DNA from 4 places in the Pseudoalteromonas sp. SG41-1 genome. Region 2 is predicted to be linked to each of the others. Evidence: predicted binding sites of a transcription regulator. Region 2 holds the regulator's gene; each other region holds the start of a gene.
The links. Region 2 encodes sigma-54, which starts transcription at its own class of promoters, with help from an activator protein. Its sites were predicted from a motif close to GTTGGCACGNNNNTNGNNT; they were not measured.

Region 1 (4,234 bases), on a different contig from region 2:
CAAAACATTGCCGAGCTAATTTTAAATGGCTTTAAAAAGCATTATAAATTATTTCAGCAGATCACCGCACAAGCACCTCTGGCATTTGCAAATAAAAACTGGACAAAAATGCACGACATTAGTCGCTTGCGGATCACTTATTACGATGATCGGGTTAACGAAACCACCCAGCAACTACAAAATCAGCAATTAGCCAATCAACTGGATGAATCACTCTGGCTGCAAACAAAACAAATCTACCAGCACTTTTTAACGTTTCATCCACAAGCAGAATTAGCCGAAACATTTTATAACTCTGTGTTTTGCCGCTTATTTCATCGACGTTATTTTAATAATGATTTTATTTTTGTAAAAGCCACCTTAGCAGATGCCCCTGCGCTTCCTGTAGAAGCAGAATACCGCAGCTACTTTCCTGTTGTAGACGGCTTAAAGCCCACTATCCGTAAAATAATTAATCAATTTGATTTTAAAGCCGATTTTGTTAATTTAGAGCGCGATATACGACTTTTAGTAAAGGCGTTTTATAAACAAGCACCCGACACCCATCACCGTGCGTGGCAAATGCGCTTTGACATATTACAAACGCCGTTTTATCGCAACAAAGCAGCCTATATTGTCGGCCGTGTGGTATCACAAAGTGGTGTGCAGCCATTTATTATTGCGGTGTTACATCATCAAGAGCAAGGTCTGTATCTCGATGCTTTACTGACTAACTCATCGCAAATGCGGGTTATTTTTGGCTTTGCTCGCGCTTATTTTATGGTTGAAACCCACGCTCCTTCCGCATTAGTTCGGTTTTTAAACCAACTAATGCCCAACAAAACCTTAGCAGAGCTTTACAATGCCATTGGCTTTCATAAACAAGGTAAAACCGAGTTCTATCGCGAGTTTTTAACCCATTTACAACGCTCCAGTGATGATTTTGTGATTGCCCCTGGCACACCGGGCATGGTGATGATGGTATTTACCCTACCTTCATTTGATTATGTATTTAAAATAATTAAAGACAAATTTGGTGAAAGTAAACCATTTGGCCGCGATACCGTTCTCAAACGCTACCAATTAGTTAAAAGCCATGATCGGGTTGGTCGTATGGCAGATACCATAGAGTATTCTAACGTCGTATTCCCTGTTGCGCGTTTTAACGCTACATTGCTTGCACAGCTTAAACAAACTATTGGTTCATCAATGATCATCGAAGGCGACTTACTGATCATCAAACATATGTATATTGAGCGACGCATGACGCCACTGAATTTATATTTAGAAAAAGCTAATACTGAAGATGCCGCTGTTGCCATTGCAGAATATGGCCAAGCACTCAAGGAAATGATCGCCGTTAATATTTTCCCAGGCGATATGTTACTTAAAAACTTTGGTGTCAGTAAACACAAACGCATTATTTTTTATGATTATGATGAAGTGCAATATTTAACAGACATGAACTTTAGGGCATTGCCTAAAGCAAAAAGTTATGATGACTACTTAACCAATGAGCAAAGTTACTCTGTGGCACCACAAGATGTATTTCCAGAGCAGTTATGCACTTTTGTAATGCCAAACCCGCAATACAAAGCAGTTTTCAGCCAAACACATCCAGAACTATTAGACGTCGCATTTTGGCAGCAAGCGCAACGAAATATAAAAGCAGGGGTCGTTAGCCATATCTACCCTTATCCAGCAGCGCAGCGTTTTATCCATCAATGGTAGACGAAAGGACACACAATGAATATCAGTAAAATAGATTTAAACTTACTCGTTTATCTCGACACCTTATTACGCGAATGTAATGTTACTCGCGCCGCAAACCAGCTTAGCATTACACAGCCGGCAATGAGTAATGGTTTAAAACGTTTACGTAACCTGTTTAACGATCCGATCTTAGTACGCACCAGTGATGGTATGGTGCCCACTGAACGAGCTATTGAATTGCAGCCGGTGATCCGTGGCATCTTAATGACATTAGAAGAAACGCTTGCACCAAACCGTGAATTTGAGGCCAGCCAAAGCAAACGGGTATTTAGGATTATGGCCAGTGACTATGCTGCCAGCACCTTAGCACCTAAGCTACTGAGTAAATTACACGATGAAGCGCCGGATACCACACTCGATATTCTCACTCCAAGTGATGTTACTTTTCATGATGTAGAAAACGGTAAAGTTGATATGGCAATAAATCGTTTCGAAAACCTACCGCAGTCGTTTCATCACAAACGTATTTGGAAAGATAGCTTTTGTTGTTTAGTAAAAGCTGACAACCCGATCATTGAAAATTTTAGCCTCGATAGTTATTTAAAAGCTCGGCATATTTGGGTAAGTAAAACAGGTTTTGGTGTCGGGGTTGGTATGGATCCTAAAGACGTACAAAAACTTGGCTGGGTTGATGAAGCGCTCGCCCACTTTGGTAAACACCGAAATATTGCCACATTCACCCGTAATTACCACGTTGCAATACATCTAGCGAAAGAGAAGAACCTGATTGCGACACTCCCTTCAAAAGCCGCTAATATTTATTTAGATGATCCCGGTTTGCAAATTCTGGAGCCTCCCTTCCCTATACCACCATTTGAGTTAGATATGATTTGGAGCCCATTACTTCACAGAGATGCCAGTCATATTTGGTTACGCCAAAAAGTAGCCGAAGTTGCAGATGAATTAAAGTAACGCTCTTACAAAAGCCCTGTAAAATTTACTTACTGGTATTTTCAAGTAAGCAAACATCAATTTAAAAGTCTTAATAATCATGATATTAAAATAATTTAAAAATGGAATGGCAATTGCTTTAAGTTACTTGAACTTTAATATTCATTTAACTTAAAGAGGTCAATATTATGAATGCCCAGCAAGGAAACGAAGTAAATCATATCACTGACATTATCCAAGTAATGAACAGCGGCATCGACTTTTATGAAAAGGCGCAGGAAAAAGTACAAGATCCAGCCATTGGTGCGCTATTTCAGCGTATGATAGACGCACGTAAAGTCAGCGTTGAAAACTTACAGCCTTACGCTATTAATCAGCAAGGTGAACGAGAAGATGGTTCGTCTTTTGCTGTTGAAGCTCGCCGAGCATATACCGCACTGATCACAAAATTTAGTGCCAACAACGACCAAATTTATGTCAAAGAGCTTGAAGAAGTGGAAGATAAAACACTTGAAGAAATTAAAGCTGCCATGAAAAAACCACAACCGCACGATTGTGAAGCCGCCCTCGCTAAAGTATTACTGACCATGCAAAGCTGTCATACGGAGATGAGCCGTATGCAGAAGCATTAACCACAATGCTTAAATGAGAGCCCAGCCACGCGCTGGGCTTTTTTATGCTCATAATTATAGTTAAATGATTTTTATAACAAAACAATGCAAATAATTAATAAAAATAGCATATTTATTTAACCACAGCATGATTTTAATCGTCTAGGCTTATTAATAGGTACCTACTATCCCGCTGTGGCGCCGCAGCATTTTATCAAAAATAACAAGGTTCCATTATGAGAAATAAACAACATGTAAACCCACAAAACGCTGACGTTGATATGACGCCGATGCTTGATATTGTATTTATACTTTTAATATTTTTTATTGTTACAACTTCATTTGTAAAACCTGTGGCAATAGAGCTGCAACGTCCTGTAGATAAACCCAGTATTGATAAACAAACTAAAAGTGCTCATTTTAGTATTGACCAAAGCAATGCGGTGTATTTTGCGGGGCGATTAATTGACTTAAACCAAGTTGCCACTAACCTTGCGATGTTTGCTGCGAAGTATAATATCGCCACAGTACAAATAGCTGCAGACGAAAACAGTACGCATCAAACTTTAATGACAGTAATGAATAATATCAAAGAGTATGATAACTACCCCATCGCACTCACATCACACTAAAAGCAAAAAAAGGGCCAGACGGCCCTTCAAAACTAAATAACGTAGGAGAAGTTATTTTTAGAATCGGTATTCAGCACCTACATAGTAGTAAGCACCGTTAAAACCAAATGGTGCTGAACGGCGTGAGTACTCAAATACACCGGTTGAACTGATAATAGTATTACCAGAAGCATCAACAATTGTGCCTGAGCGAGAATTACCTATGGTATTTTTATCAGGGTAAACGTCAAATAAATTGTTTGCACCAATATTTAGTGACAAGTTATCTGTGACAAAATAATTTACTTTTATATCGGTAAGAATTTCAGCGCCGTAAGTCTGGCGACCGCCATCTTCAACCGTGTATTC
Region 2 (4,234 bases):
ACAAACCATGAGTTCAGAACAACCAGTTGAATTAATCGGACCAAATTTAAAGATCACTGGGCGCGGCCTCCATGCCGACTTAAAAGCCGAAGTGGTAGAACTAATTAACCATACGCGAACCATATATTATGACCAATAAATTTGCTCACTTGCTTGTGATACCAAGCTTACTCATTGCCTTTGCAAGCTTTGCTGAAAATACGGCACCACCTGCGGATCAAGTCTCTATCAGTGCTGAAAAGCAGCTTGCCCAACTGAAAGATAATATCGGTATTTTTGAAAAAAATGTTGAAATCATTCATGGTAACCGCCGTATCAAAGCGGATCGACTTGAAGTCCATAAGCGCGAAGATTTAGGCAATAACAAACAATTGCTTGTTGCAACTGGTAACCCTGCTTACTTTGAAGAAAAACAAACTGATGGCACAATAATGAGCGCCAGTGCTGATGAAGTCCGTTACGATGTCGCCAAGCGCTATTTAACGTTAATTGGTAATGCACAAGTCACTCAAGCAGGTCAAAAAATTAATGCCAAAAGCATTACCTATGATATGGACCAACAGCTGATCAGTGCTGAAAAAGGCGCAAGCTCAAACGATCGCGTACACACTATTTTGGTACCTGTTGACAGTAAAAAAGACAAACCTAAAGGGCAGCCATGAGTATATTAAAAGCTGAATTTTTAGCAAAAAGCTATAAAGGTCGCCAAGTTGTAAAAAGCGTGGGTTTAGAAGTTAGCGCAGGCAGCATTGTTGGCTTACTGGGTCCTAATGGCGCAGGTAAAACCACCACTTTTTATATGATTGTGGGTTTAGTACCTAGCGACAAAGGTAAAATAAGTATTGATGATAATGACATCACTTTACTCCCAATGCACAGTCGCGCACGGTTAGGGATTGGCTACTTACCACAAGAATCATCCATCTTTCGTAAGTTAACTGTTTATCAAAACCTGATGGCTATTTTAGAAACTCGTAAAGAGCTGAATAAACAAGCCAGAGAAGAAGCACTAGACAGCTTACTTGATGAGTTTAGCATTCAACATATTCGCGACAGCCAAGGTATGGCATTATCTGGTGGTGAACGTCGTCGAGTTGAAATTGCACGCGCTTTAGCCGCAAATCCAAAATTTATCTTACTTGATGAGCCTTTTGCTGGCGTTGATCCTATTTCAGTGTTAGATATAAAGAAGATTATTGAACACCTTAAAAACCGTGGTATTGGCGTACTTATTACCGACCACAATGTACGAGAAACCCTTGATGTTTGTGAAAAAGCCTACATAGTTTCTCATGGGGAGTTAATTGCATCAGGTACCCCTGAGCATGTACTTGCCGACCAAACAGTCCGCGATGTTTACCTGGGCGAGCAATTTAGGCTATAAAGCCACGCTCGGCTAAGTATCTGCTAGACTTAACGATGATAACAATAAAAGGATTGTTAGAGATACATGAGGCAATCACTCCAGCTGCGCATGGGCCAGCAACTTACAATGACACCACAGCTGCAACAAGCAATTCGCTTATTGCAACTCAGTACATTGGATCTCCAGCAAGAAATTCAAGAAGCACTCGACAGCAATCCATTGTTAGAGCTAGAAGAGCATGAATATTCAGACGACACGGCTGGTAAAAACGAACAAAAACAAGACAACGATGACTTAACCGTTAGTGCATCAGCAGACGACAAGCCCAGCGAATATGAACAAGAAAGTAGCGAAGCATTAAGCAAAGAGACTTTAAGTGACGAAATGGCTATGGACGTCACCTGGGACGAATACATGAGTGCTGCGCCAAATACGTCATCCGGCCCAATGCCTGAAGATGAGTCAATTTATCAAGGTGCTTCAACTGAAACCCTGCACGAATATCTGATGTGGCAATTACAGCTCACACCTTTTAGTCCAACCGATGAAGCTATTGCCATTGCGATTGTTGAAGCTGTTGACGATTCAGGTATTTTAACCTTGAGCTGCGAAGACATCGCAGAGAGCTTAAATCAAGGTAATAACGAAGAAGAAATCGAACTAGACGAAGTGCAAGCAGTGTTAAAACGCATTCAGTTATTTGACCCTGTTGGTATTGCTGCGCGCAGCCTACAAGAATGTTTATGTATTCAATTAAATCAATTTGATCCTGCAACTCCTTGGATTAGCGAGACTAAAATGATTTTAACTGATCATATCGATTTATTAGCTAGTCGTGACTATCGCACTTTGATGAAAAAGACTAAGCTTAAAGAAGATGAGCTGAAAGAAGTAATGACACTGATCCACAGCCTTAATCCAAAGCCTGCGGATACTATAGTACGCGAAGAATCAGAGTATGTTATACCTGATGTTTCGGTGAAAAAAATTAAAGGTCGCTGGGTGGTTGAACTTAATCCAGACAGCATGCCAAAAATTAGAGTGAACAGCCAATATGCGGCAATGTCACGCTCAGTAAAATCAAGCACTGACAGCCAATTTATACGTTCGCATTTGCAAGAAGCTAAATGGTTTATTAAAAGCCTAGAAAGTCGTAACGAGACGTTACTCAAAGTAACTAACTGCATTGTAAAACAACAGCAGGGATTCTTTGAGCATGGCCCTGAAGCAATGCGACCTATGGTACTAAACGACGTTGCTGAAATGGTTGAGATGCACGAATCAACAATATCTCGCGTAACGACACAAAAGTACATGCATACCCCCCGTGGTATTTTTGAGTTAAAGTATTTTTTCTCAAGTCATGTAAGCACTGAGAACGGCGGCGAATGCTCTTCGACAGCTATTCGAGCATTGATCAGAAAATTGATCAGTGCAGAAAACTCAGCGAAACCATTGAGTGATAGTAAGATTGCAGATATATTGGCAGAGCAAGGTATCAAAGTAGCTAGACGGACTATTGCAAAATACCGCGAGTCGCTGGCTATTCCACCGTCAAATCAACGTAAAAGTTTGATTTAAGGCGTAAAATCACAAGAGGAAAATGCTTATGCAACTAAATTTAACTGGTCGTCACGTAGAAATTACTGATTCATTAAGAGACTATGTAAACAATAAGTTTGCCAAGCTTGAAAGGCATTTTGATCATATCAATAATGTCCATGTTATTCTTGATGTAGAAAAACTAAGCCAAAAAGCAGAGGCCACATTACATGTCAGTGGCGCTGAATTATTTGCCTCGACTGAGCACCAAGACATGTATGCAGCTATTGACGGACTAATCGATAAACTTGATCGTCAAGTAATTAAACACAAAGAGAAGCACGCTCGACACTAACACTATGAAATTAAGCTCACTTATTTGTCAGGACTGCAGTAAAGCTGCGGTCCTTTTTAATAGCAAAAAACGGATCATTGAATTTATAAGCCAATTGGCTCATGAACAGCTCCCTCAGCTATCACAACAAGAAATCCTCAACGCACTACTATCGAGAGAGAAACTAGGTAGTACCGGTATTGGTCGTGGTATTGCTATCCCTCATGGCCGTATGAGTGGTGTTGAAAACCCGCTAGCAATAATTTTAGTGAGTGAATCACCGGTTGATTTTGATGCGATTGATAATCGCCCAGTTGATATATTTGTAGCCCTCATCGTACCAGATGGTGACAGCCAACTTCATTTGAAGACGTTAGCCACAATTGCTGATAAACTCAATAACAAAGATTTTTGTAAACAACTACGTAGCGCAAAAACAGACCAAGATTTGTATCATGTAATTGCAGCTCAGTCGTAGTCATACCAATTGTATTGTATTGAATTAGAGAGTAATTATTGCAACAGGAAAATAGCTCTAGAACAAGGTGGAAATTATGAGATATAGTTGTTCTATATAAATAATTTTAAACAAAGTTAGTGGGTTATTTAACAAGCAAGAATGAGCATGTTTTTAATAAAATTGGTATTAAATGAAGGAGAATTTACATGGAGTTAATCATCATCAGTGGGCGTTCTGGCTCAGGTAAATCTGTTGCTTTACGTGTAGTAGAAGATCTTGGCTATTATTGTGTAGATAATATTCCAGTTAACTTATTACCGTCATTAGTACGCAGTGTCTCTGATAATTACGACAAAATAGCCGTCAGTATCGATGTTCGTAATTTACCGAAAGAGCAGGAAGAATTTAACGACATTCTTGAATACTTGCCTGGTTTTGCAAATCCGACGCTATTTTATTTAGACAGTGATGATCAAACCCTGATCAAACGCTTTTCTGAAACCCGCCGCTTACACCCATTATCTTTGGATTC
Region 3 (4,234 bases), on a different contig from region 2:
GGCCTTATCGACAAAAATACCGCTAGGTTGACCTGCTTGGTTGCGAATAATTTCACCACCTGCTGGTGACTGTACTGTGGGTGTTAATTTGGCTAACTCCATCGCTTTGCTATTAACCCAAATCGCGTGGCTATCGACACGAGAAAGCACCACCGGAACATCTTTGACAACTTTATCTAAGTCAGCAGCAGTAGGAAACTGCTTATTAGGCCACAGTTCTTGATTCCAACCGCGGCCAATAATCCAGCCCCGGTTATTTTTAGCAAATACAGCAAGCTTTTTTTGTATTTCTGCAATCGACGTACTGCCACGTAAATCGAGTTGCGCTAAATTATTACCAAGTCCAATCACATGACCGTGGGCGTCAATTAAACCAGGTAATAAGGTTTGTTGCTCGGCATCAAATACTGCAGCATTAGGGAAACTCGCTTTTAGTTTATCGTCTCCTACTTTTACTACTTTGCCATCTTTAATAACCAGTGTAGAAAATTGCTGTAATTGGCCACTGTAAGTTGGAGTGTAACCATTAGCATTGTAGATCACCGTGGTATCAGCTAGCACAGGTAAAGATAAAGTGATTAAACAGGCGAGTAAGCATTTCATTGTTAGAATTCTTTTTCTGCTTTTGTTAGTTAAACAGTAACAGAGAATACTGAGTCTGCAAATTAAATATAATAAATTATTTATCGTTGTGCATTTCAACTATGCTGATGAATTAGCTATTCATTTATTTGCATATAGAGTAAATTCAGACAGTGATAATCTACCATCTTTATCGCGGTCATAGTTTTTAAAACGATACCACAGGGCAGGATCTTTTGCTGACTCTGAACGCGTGATAAGACCGTCGTTATCGCGGTCTAAGTTTTTGAATTGTTCTGCTATATTATCAGTTGTTGCAAAACTGCAACAGCTACTGACAAATAACAAACTTAGTCCCAGTTGTGTACAAAATTTCATTGGGGAAACTCGTTAATCTAGATTATTAGTTAAAAAACGCTTAAATTCAGATAGGGAAATTTTATTGTCTTGGTTTTTGTCCCAACGTTTAAAGTTACTCAACAATTGTGGTTGTGGTTCAAGCTCATTATGCGTTAAATAGCCATCTTTATTGCTATCTAAATGATCAAAACGTTGTTTTACATCCAGTGCCATTGCGCTAAAACTAGTGGCTAGCGACACACTTAATATTATTAATATGCTTTTCATTATTTACATCCTACCAACAAAAAGAATAAAGCATTTGCCATAATTTAAATCCCAACATTAAATCCGTTTACACATTCCCTCCGGGATTATGGCAAATACTTTAAAGCCTTTTAAAATTTAAACTTTGCGAACTCTTGCTCAGATAATTGCTCGTCGTTATTATCATCAAGATCAGTAAACTGCTTTAATAGCGTGTTGTTTTGCTTGGCTTCAAGTAATGAAATTTGTCCGTCAGAGTCGGTATCTAATTGCGCAAACTTAACATTTAATTGTGATGCTAAAACAGTGGCGCTAATGACTAAAAACATCAGTGAAAAAGCGGCGATAAGTTGTTTCATAGCAGTGTTTCCTTTGGGAAATTTATTGCAAAAATTGTTTAAACTCAGCAAATGAAATTTGACCATTTTGATCTTTGTCAATTTGCTCAAAACTTTCGTGTAATACCGCATCTTCAGATGCTTCTGCTTCACTCAATGTGCCATTACTGTCTTTATCAAGTTCTGCGAAGGTGGCCTCGACATCAATGGCAAAGCTGTTAAAGCTAAGCAGTAGGCTGGTGCATAAGCACAGCGGTGTTAATATTTTCATATTATTTCCTTATAAACAGTCGTTGATACGGATATTACAAGAACGATGCCAATTTTTTTATTGTATAAATATCAGTGGTTTAATTTTTTGGCATGATAATAAGTGGGAAAAAATGACCGAGCAGTGTGTCTTTTTTGCAACAACTTTTAACGGGTATTCATTAAGTTTTTAAAAAACAGTTGGTTAAGTTGTTTCAATTTAGCGTCAGTCGCTTTATATAGCGCTACACAGTTCGCCTTATTCATTATTCTTATTGATTCAGCTAGTGTATAAGTAACACCTTCCATAATCAGACTTTTAACTAAAGGAGTGGCGATAGTGGCCTCATTCGCTAAAAAGTACAGTGCATTACTTAGTTGGCGACCCAATTTAATAGGCCAGTTTTTGTTTAGTACTTTGTTATCGCTGCTGCCATTATCACTGGTAGTGATTGTATTTTTAAATGCGCTGAATAAACAGCTAGCAGTAACTCAGCAAATCGTCAGTGAAAATTATCAAATTACCAAGTCATTTAATAACCTTAAGCAAGACCTCAATAGCTTAGAGCGCGCAACGCGACAAAACTGGGTGCTGAAAAGCGAATCACTCGATGAATTGATTGTTGATAAGTGGCAATCATCACTACAAAGCATTGATGAACTAACTTTTATAAGTTCTACGGGGGAGTATATTAAGCAATGGCAGCAACTCGCACAGGTATTGCAATTAGCGCATACTCAACTCGTTACTGAAGGACAACAAGATGCGCAATTGTTTATTCCTGTGAGTGAATTAATTGCGCGTCAAACGGTGTGGCTAAGAGATCAAAATGAGCTGCAAATAACTAAAAATCAGCAACAGTTAAAAGCTTTGCAAAGCTCATTTATCAATTGGTTAATAGCACTTATCCCATTAACTTTACTAGTAGGTGGTGGTTTTTTATGGCGTATAAGTGGTCGCTTAAAAGGATTAACGTCGGTTATTGATAAGCTTGGGCAAGGTCATTGGCAACAAAAAATAGCTGTACAAGGCTCTGCTGAGTTGGTTGAACTAGGAAATAAATTACAATGGGTGCAAGAGCAGTTGCATCAATTAGAGCAACAAAAAGATACTTTTTTACGCCATGTTACCCATGAATTGAAAACTCCATTAGCGTCAATGGTTGAGGGTACTGACTTACTCGCCGATGAAATCGTTGGGCCAATTAACAAAGAGCAGCAAGCGGTGTTGGCGTTAATTACCCAGAGCATGGTGCGTTTGCGCGCTATGATCGATAGTTTACTTAGTTACAATGCGATTCGCAGCAGCAAAGAAGACTTAAGTGAGCTGGAATTCTCGCAATTAATAACCAAGATAAACAGCCATTTTGAACATCGTTTAGTGGCGCGTAAGCAAAGCTTATGTTGGCATTGTGAGTTACCCGAGCAACCACTGGAAATTGCTGCAGAGCTTGTTGAAATGATCTTAATTCAGTTGATCTCTAATGGCTTAAAGTTTTCACCAGCAGGACAGGCGGTCAATATTGCTCTGTCATTAGCTGGTCGTACTTTGACTATGAGCGTTAGCGATCAAGGCACCGGTATTAAAGAGCAAGAGAAATCACATATATTCAGTGCCTTTTATCAAGGTAAGAATGCTAAAGATATAACCGCTCAAGGTAGTGGCTTAGGGCTTACCATTGTAAAAGAGTCTGTTGAGCAATTGATGGGTACTTTACACGTTGAGCATAATGAGCCACAAGGCTGTCGTTTTATAATTCAAATCCCAATCATCCCTCCAACCAATAAAAACCAAGGAGTTAATTAGCATGGGCGTGCGTTTAAATGCCATTTTAGTGGTTTGCATTACAACCTTAGGGCTCGCAGGGTGTGAGTTAACTGAGCAGCCAGTAAATAAAAGCAACCCTGAAGCTGAACAAGCGGGTAAGGTGACTACACCACAAGGGGATAGTTTACCAAATCCGAAACCTAGGCCGAAAACCGATCCTATGTATGCACCTGCCGAAACGGTCATTGGTTGGCATGCAAAGTCGTGCGGTGGTTTTCAAGTGGCAGCGAGTAAAACGGTTTATATTGGTGCTAAAGAGCTTCAGAATTATTTTGATTTTAGTTGCAAAAATAATGTATTAGCACCGGAAAAAGTATTAACGCAGCTGCTAAAACTGGATCAAGCTTATTATTGGCCAGATGATATAAAACAGTATTTATGGCTGCAAAAACAACAAATAAAACAGCAGATCAACGCTAAAAAAAAGCAGCAAGCGCTGAATAATAAAATGCAAGAAACCCTGTCATCACTGGCAGCCATCGAGCAGCAACTATTACTACGCGAAGAAACTAAGGAGCAGTAATTATGTCAACAGAGCAAAACCAAGGCGCGCGAATTTTACTGGTCGATGATGATGCAAGTTTATTAAAACTATTGGCTATTCGCATAGAATCTAAAGGCTATCAAGTGA
Region 4 (4,234 bases), on a different contig from region 2:
ACCATGCATGGTTTTGTTGATGCTGAAATTGTTGGTTTTAATGATCAGACGCTTTACTTGATGCCAAATGACCATATTTCTGGTGTACTACCTGGAGCGCGAGTGATCCCACAAGTAAATGATACCGGACTGCCTGTTGGTATGTGTTTACTTGGTCGTGTTGTTGATGGCTTAGGGCGTCCGTTGGATGGGCTTGGAGCTATTAAAGCAGAGCATTACTTAAAATTTGCACAAAATTCAATTAACCCATTATCTCGACGACCAATTACGCAGCCGATGGATGTTGGTGTACGCGCTATTAATTCAGTGATAACTGTTGGCCAAGGCCAGCGCATGGGGCTATTTGCAGGCTCAGGCGTGGGTAAGTCGGTATTACTGGGTATGATGACCCGAGGCTCAGAAGCTGATGTAATAGTTGTTGGTTTAGTGGGGGAGCGTGGCCGCGAAGTAAAAGAATTTATCGAAGAAATACTCGGTGTGGAAGGGCGTAAGCGTTCTGTCGTAGTTGCTGCTCCCGCCGATGCATCGCCATTAATGCGATTAAAAGGTTGTGAAAGTGCGGTAACTATCGCGGAGTACTTTCGCGATCAAGGCTTAAATGTTTTATTGCTACTGGATTCTGTAACGCGTTATGCCATGGCTCAGCGCGAAATAGCGCTTGCGGTTGGTGAACCACCGGCGACTAAAGGTTATCCGCCCTCAGTATTTGCAAAGCTACCCGCGCTGGTGGAACGTGCTGGTAATGGCGGCGAAGGGCAAGGCTCTATCACAGCGTTTTTTACTGTACTGAGTGAAGGGGATGATATGCAAGATCCGATTGCTGATGCGGCGCGAGCCATTTTAGACGGTCATATCGTGTTATCCAGAGAGCTCGCTGACAGTGGTCATTATCCTGCTATTGATATAGAAAAATCGATTTCACGGGTGATGCCACAAGTTGTCTCAGAAGCACACATGCAACAAGCGCGAGTGTTAAAACAAGTGTATTCAATGTTCCAGCAAAATAAAGATATGATTACTTTAGGTGCTTATCAAAAAGGCACCGACCAAATGCTTGATCAGGCCATTAATATGATGCCAAGAGTGAATGCATTTCTACAACAAGGCATGAAAGATGTGATTAGCTATGACGATGGCCTACAAGGGCTTGCGCAATTATTAGGACAAGCATAATGGCAACAAATAAGCTCAATCTATTGCTGAAAATAGAAAATGATAAAGAAGAAACTTTACGGATAAATTATTTACAAGCGCAGCAAAACTTGCAAGGCAATCAACAAAAATTGCAAGGCTTGAATAACTTTCGTTTGGAGTATACTCAGCAATTACATTTAAAAGGAAAGTCTGGTTTAAGTAGTGCAGGGTTTAGTCAATACCATGCTTTTATTGCCAAAATAGAAGAAGCTATTCGTCAACAAGCGAATACCGTCAGTACTGCTAAACAAGTTGTTTCACAACGACAAAGTTTATGGCTGAAACAGCAGATTAAGGCTAAAGCGGTTGCTAAATTAATAGAAAAACAGCAGCTTAAAGCGAATGTAATCGCACAAAAAAATGAACAAAAAATGCTTGATGAATTTTCTGCAAATCAATTTTATCAAAGACGTCGCGCTCTATAGTCATCGCCCAAAACAGCATTATTTATTTATTAAAATTAGCTTAGGCATATTATTTGCTTGTTTAACGTATGAAGTATTTATTCTGGCAAACTGCGGCGGCAAATTGCCACTTTTAATCTAGGTGAATTATGGCTATTAGTGATCTTTCAGTGTTTATCTCAACTGAGCAGGATGTTCAGTTAAATAAAAAAGACAGTGCCAAAGGCAGTGCGGCAACAGGTAAAGAAAGCACCGATAGTGATTTCTTTAGTGAGTTACAAAACGCTAATAATGCTGCAGAAACACCCATGAAAGTTAACTCATCTGGCGCTGTGTCAGCTGCAAGTGAAGCCGAAGTTGCTGCTGAAAAAGCGCAAAAAACGCCCACTGACAGCAGTGATGAGAAAACGATGTCAGGTGATGCTATGTCTGGTGATGCAATGCTTGCTCAGATCACGGCAGCCAACAATATGGACACTCGGGTAAATAATACGCCAACTGTTGCAAATGCCTCATTACTTTCAACGTTGGGTAAATACAGTGAAGAAAAAATAGATCCGAAGCTTATTAAAGTCACTGGACCTCGTCCAATTGATGATGTTACGCCTATTATTGATACAGACACTCCTGCCACTGATGATCCTATTGCACAACTAGTCGATAAACAACTAAAACCAACGCTACTTACTGAAAAAACGGTGCTGGCAGAGGCGATTGATAAACAGCTTCAACTGAAGGGAAACACCCCTCCTGATGATGCTGTGACTCCTATTATTGATGATATTCAAGTGGCAAAAGAGATATCGCAAAATAAAGCGATGACAATGCAGCCAACAAACCAACAAGCTGCAGCTACCTTAAAGAGTGGGGAAGTTGGCAATGAAACAGCTCAAATAAATATTGCTGAAAATACAAGCAAAGGTAAGCCACAAAACAGTGAAGTATTAGCTAAAGGTTTGGACGTAACGCTTGCTCAACAAGTTAAACCACAAGAAAGTGAAGTATTAGTTAAAGATTCGGACACAAGGATTGCTCAGCAAGAAAAACCTCAACAGAGTGCAGCGTTAACTGCAGATGCGCACGCAACTGTAGCTAACGTTACTGCTAACGCCAAACAAGCAACCACAAGTGCTACTGCAGTAGCAATGGACGTTGCTTCAAAGGCAGAACCAGTAGTTAAAGGTGTGGAATCAACCACTACGATTGGCTCTCAAACTGATGTAGCTGAAAAAGCAGCTACACAGGCAAAGCATAGTAACAGTGCTGTATTAGAGCAAATCAGTAAGGTATTGCTTAACTCACCAACTACAGTACAAAAAAATGAACACCCATTGTTGGCGAGCTTAACACCAGAGCAGCAAAAACAGCTACAAAATCAAGTTGATGTCATTCGTCAGCAAGATCCATCACCGGCTAACGTAACTGACTTAAAAAAAATGCTGGCTGAATTTGTAGAGCTTAATAGTAAAGAAGTTGCAAAACCTACCACGGCAGTTGCGACAATGAACACGGCAGAGCTAACCCAACTAAGTAAAGATATTTCGCTGTTGAGTCCTGTACAAAAGCAGGCATTGAGCCAGCAATTACAAAATTTTGTGAGCACTGAGCAGCCTAAGGGGGCTTTATTAACTCAGATCAATACGGCTATTGCAGAATTAGCTCAGCCAGAGAGTATTGAAAAAAAGACTGAGTCAAAAGCTCAATTGACGGTTCAGTCAATGACAGATAATTTAGTAAGCACTACAACAACCAATAGCAACACCGCTAAATCAGATACAAATAAAGTATCTGCGCCACAAGATGCACTTATAAAGGCCGCGAGCAAAGAGCAAGAAGTGAAACTGGCAGTGCAAGATAATGTTCTAAAAAGTGAGCAACTTGCTGAAAATATTAAAGCAGAGCAAAGCCCTGTGCGCGACAACACATTGACACGTGTAAATCAATTGTTTGGCCAGCTCACCGGATTAACCACTGCGGTTACGACAGCCTCGGCTGTAGAAGGGAGTGAGCAAAGCTATCAACAAGCTTTGGCAGATATGCAAGTTATGCATGCCCAGCAAGCGAGCCCTACATCACAGACAAGACAAATAAATCTTGATCCAACTGCGTTACAAGCATTGAATATCATGAAAAGTGATGCAGCCAAATTACTACAAGAACGAGTGAGTGCATTACTAAGTATCAATAATAAAGAAGCTGAAATACGTCTTGATCCGCCAGAAATGGGTAGTATGCAAATTCGTATTCGTAGCGATGCAGAACAAGCTCAAATTAACTTTGTGGTACAAAATCAGCAAGCCAAAGAAGCTCTTGAGCAATCAATGCCGAGATTACGAGAAATGTTAGCACAGCAGGGAATTGAACTGGGTGAAAGCAGTATCCAGCAGGGAAATAGTCAAAGTGATACTGGTGGTGACGGACAACAAAATGGTCGTGGTCAACAGGCAAATCAGCAACAAAATGAAGAGGAAAGTGCATTAACTCAGCAACCAATTCGAGGCTCTGGGCAACAATCTTCATCATCAATAGATTACTATGCCTAACACCTGCTATTATATGAGGTATAAGACTATAAAAATAAATAACTTGATGGTGCGCGGTGACACTCGTAATATCGCTATTATTAAGGCATAAAG

Region 1: the regulator sigma-54 is predicted to act here: its motif matches at 2,765-2,783, upstream of H5203_RS04185 (PA2169 family four-helix-bundle protein).
Region 3: the regulator sigma-54 is predicted to act here: its motif matches at 1,832-1,850, upstream of H5203_RS11255 (EF-hand domain-containing protein).
Region 4: the regulator sigma-54 is predicted to act here: its motif matches at 1,660-1,678, upstream of H5203_RS05530 (flagellar hook-length control protein FliK).

The regions. Positions count from the first base shown of each region.
Region 1 is NZ_JACJFL010000003.1:232,271-236,504, forward strand. Features, by position in the region: gene aceK (bifunctional isocitrate dehydrogenase kinase/phosphatase) at 1-1,710, shown strand, start outside; gene H5203_RS04180 (LysR family transcriptional regulator) at 1,726-2,664, shown strand; gene H5203_RS04185 (PA2169 family four-helix-bundle protein) at 2,832-3,275, shown strand; gene H5203_RS04190 (biopolymer transporter ExbD) at 3,491-3,886, shown strand; gene H5203_RS04195 (TonB-dependent receptor plug domain-containing protein) at 3,944-4,234, opposite strand, start outside.
Region 2 is NZ_JACJFL010000063.1:13,557-17,790, forward strand. Features, by position in the region: gene lptC (LPS export ABC transporter periplasmic protein LptC) at 1-139, shown strand, start outside; gene lptA (lipopolysaccharide transport periplasmic protein LptA) at 129-662, shown strand; gene lptB (LPS export ABC transporter ATP-binding protein) at 659-1,384, shown strand; gene H5203_RS20865 (RNA polymerase factor sigma-54) at 1,451-2,947, shown strand; gene hpf (ribosome hibernation promoting factor) at 2,976-3,263, shown strand; gene ptsN (PTS IIA-like nitrogen regulatory protein PtsN) at 3,268-3,720, shown strand; gene rapZ (RNase adapter RapZ) at 3,909-4,234, shown strand, end outside.
Region 3 is NZ_JACJFL010000016.1:61,638-65,871, reverse strand. Features, by position in the region: gene H5203_RS11275 (amidohydrolase) at 1-603, opposite strand, end outside; gene H5203_RS11270 (EF-hand domain-containing protein) at 724-960, opposite strand; gene H5203_RS11265 (EF-hand domain-containing protein) at 973-1,209, opposite strand; gene H5203_RS11260 (hypothetical protein) at 1,320-1,547, opposite strand; gene H5203_RS11255 (EF-hand domain-containing protein) at 1,570-1,797, opposite strand; gene H5203_RS11250 (HAMP domain-containing sensor histidine kinase) at 2,113-3,582, shown strand; gene H5203_RS11245 (hypothetical protein) at 3,584-4,126, shown strand; gene H5203_RS11240 (sigma 54-interacting transcriptional regulator) at 4,129-4,234, shown strand, end outside.
Region 4 is NZ_JACJFL010000005.1:74,440-78,673, forward strand. Features, by position in the region: gene fliI (flagellar protein export ATPase FliI) at 1-1,173, shown strand, start outside; gene fliJ (flagellar export protein FliJ) at 1,173-1,619, shown strand; gene H5203_RS05530 (flagellar hook-length control protein FliK) at 1,748-4,141, shown strand.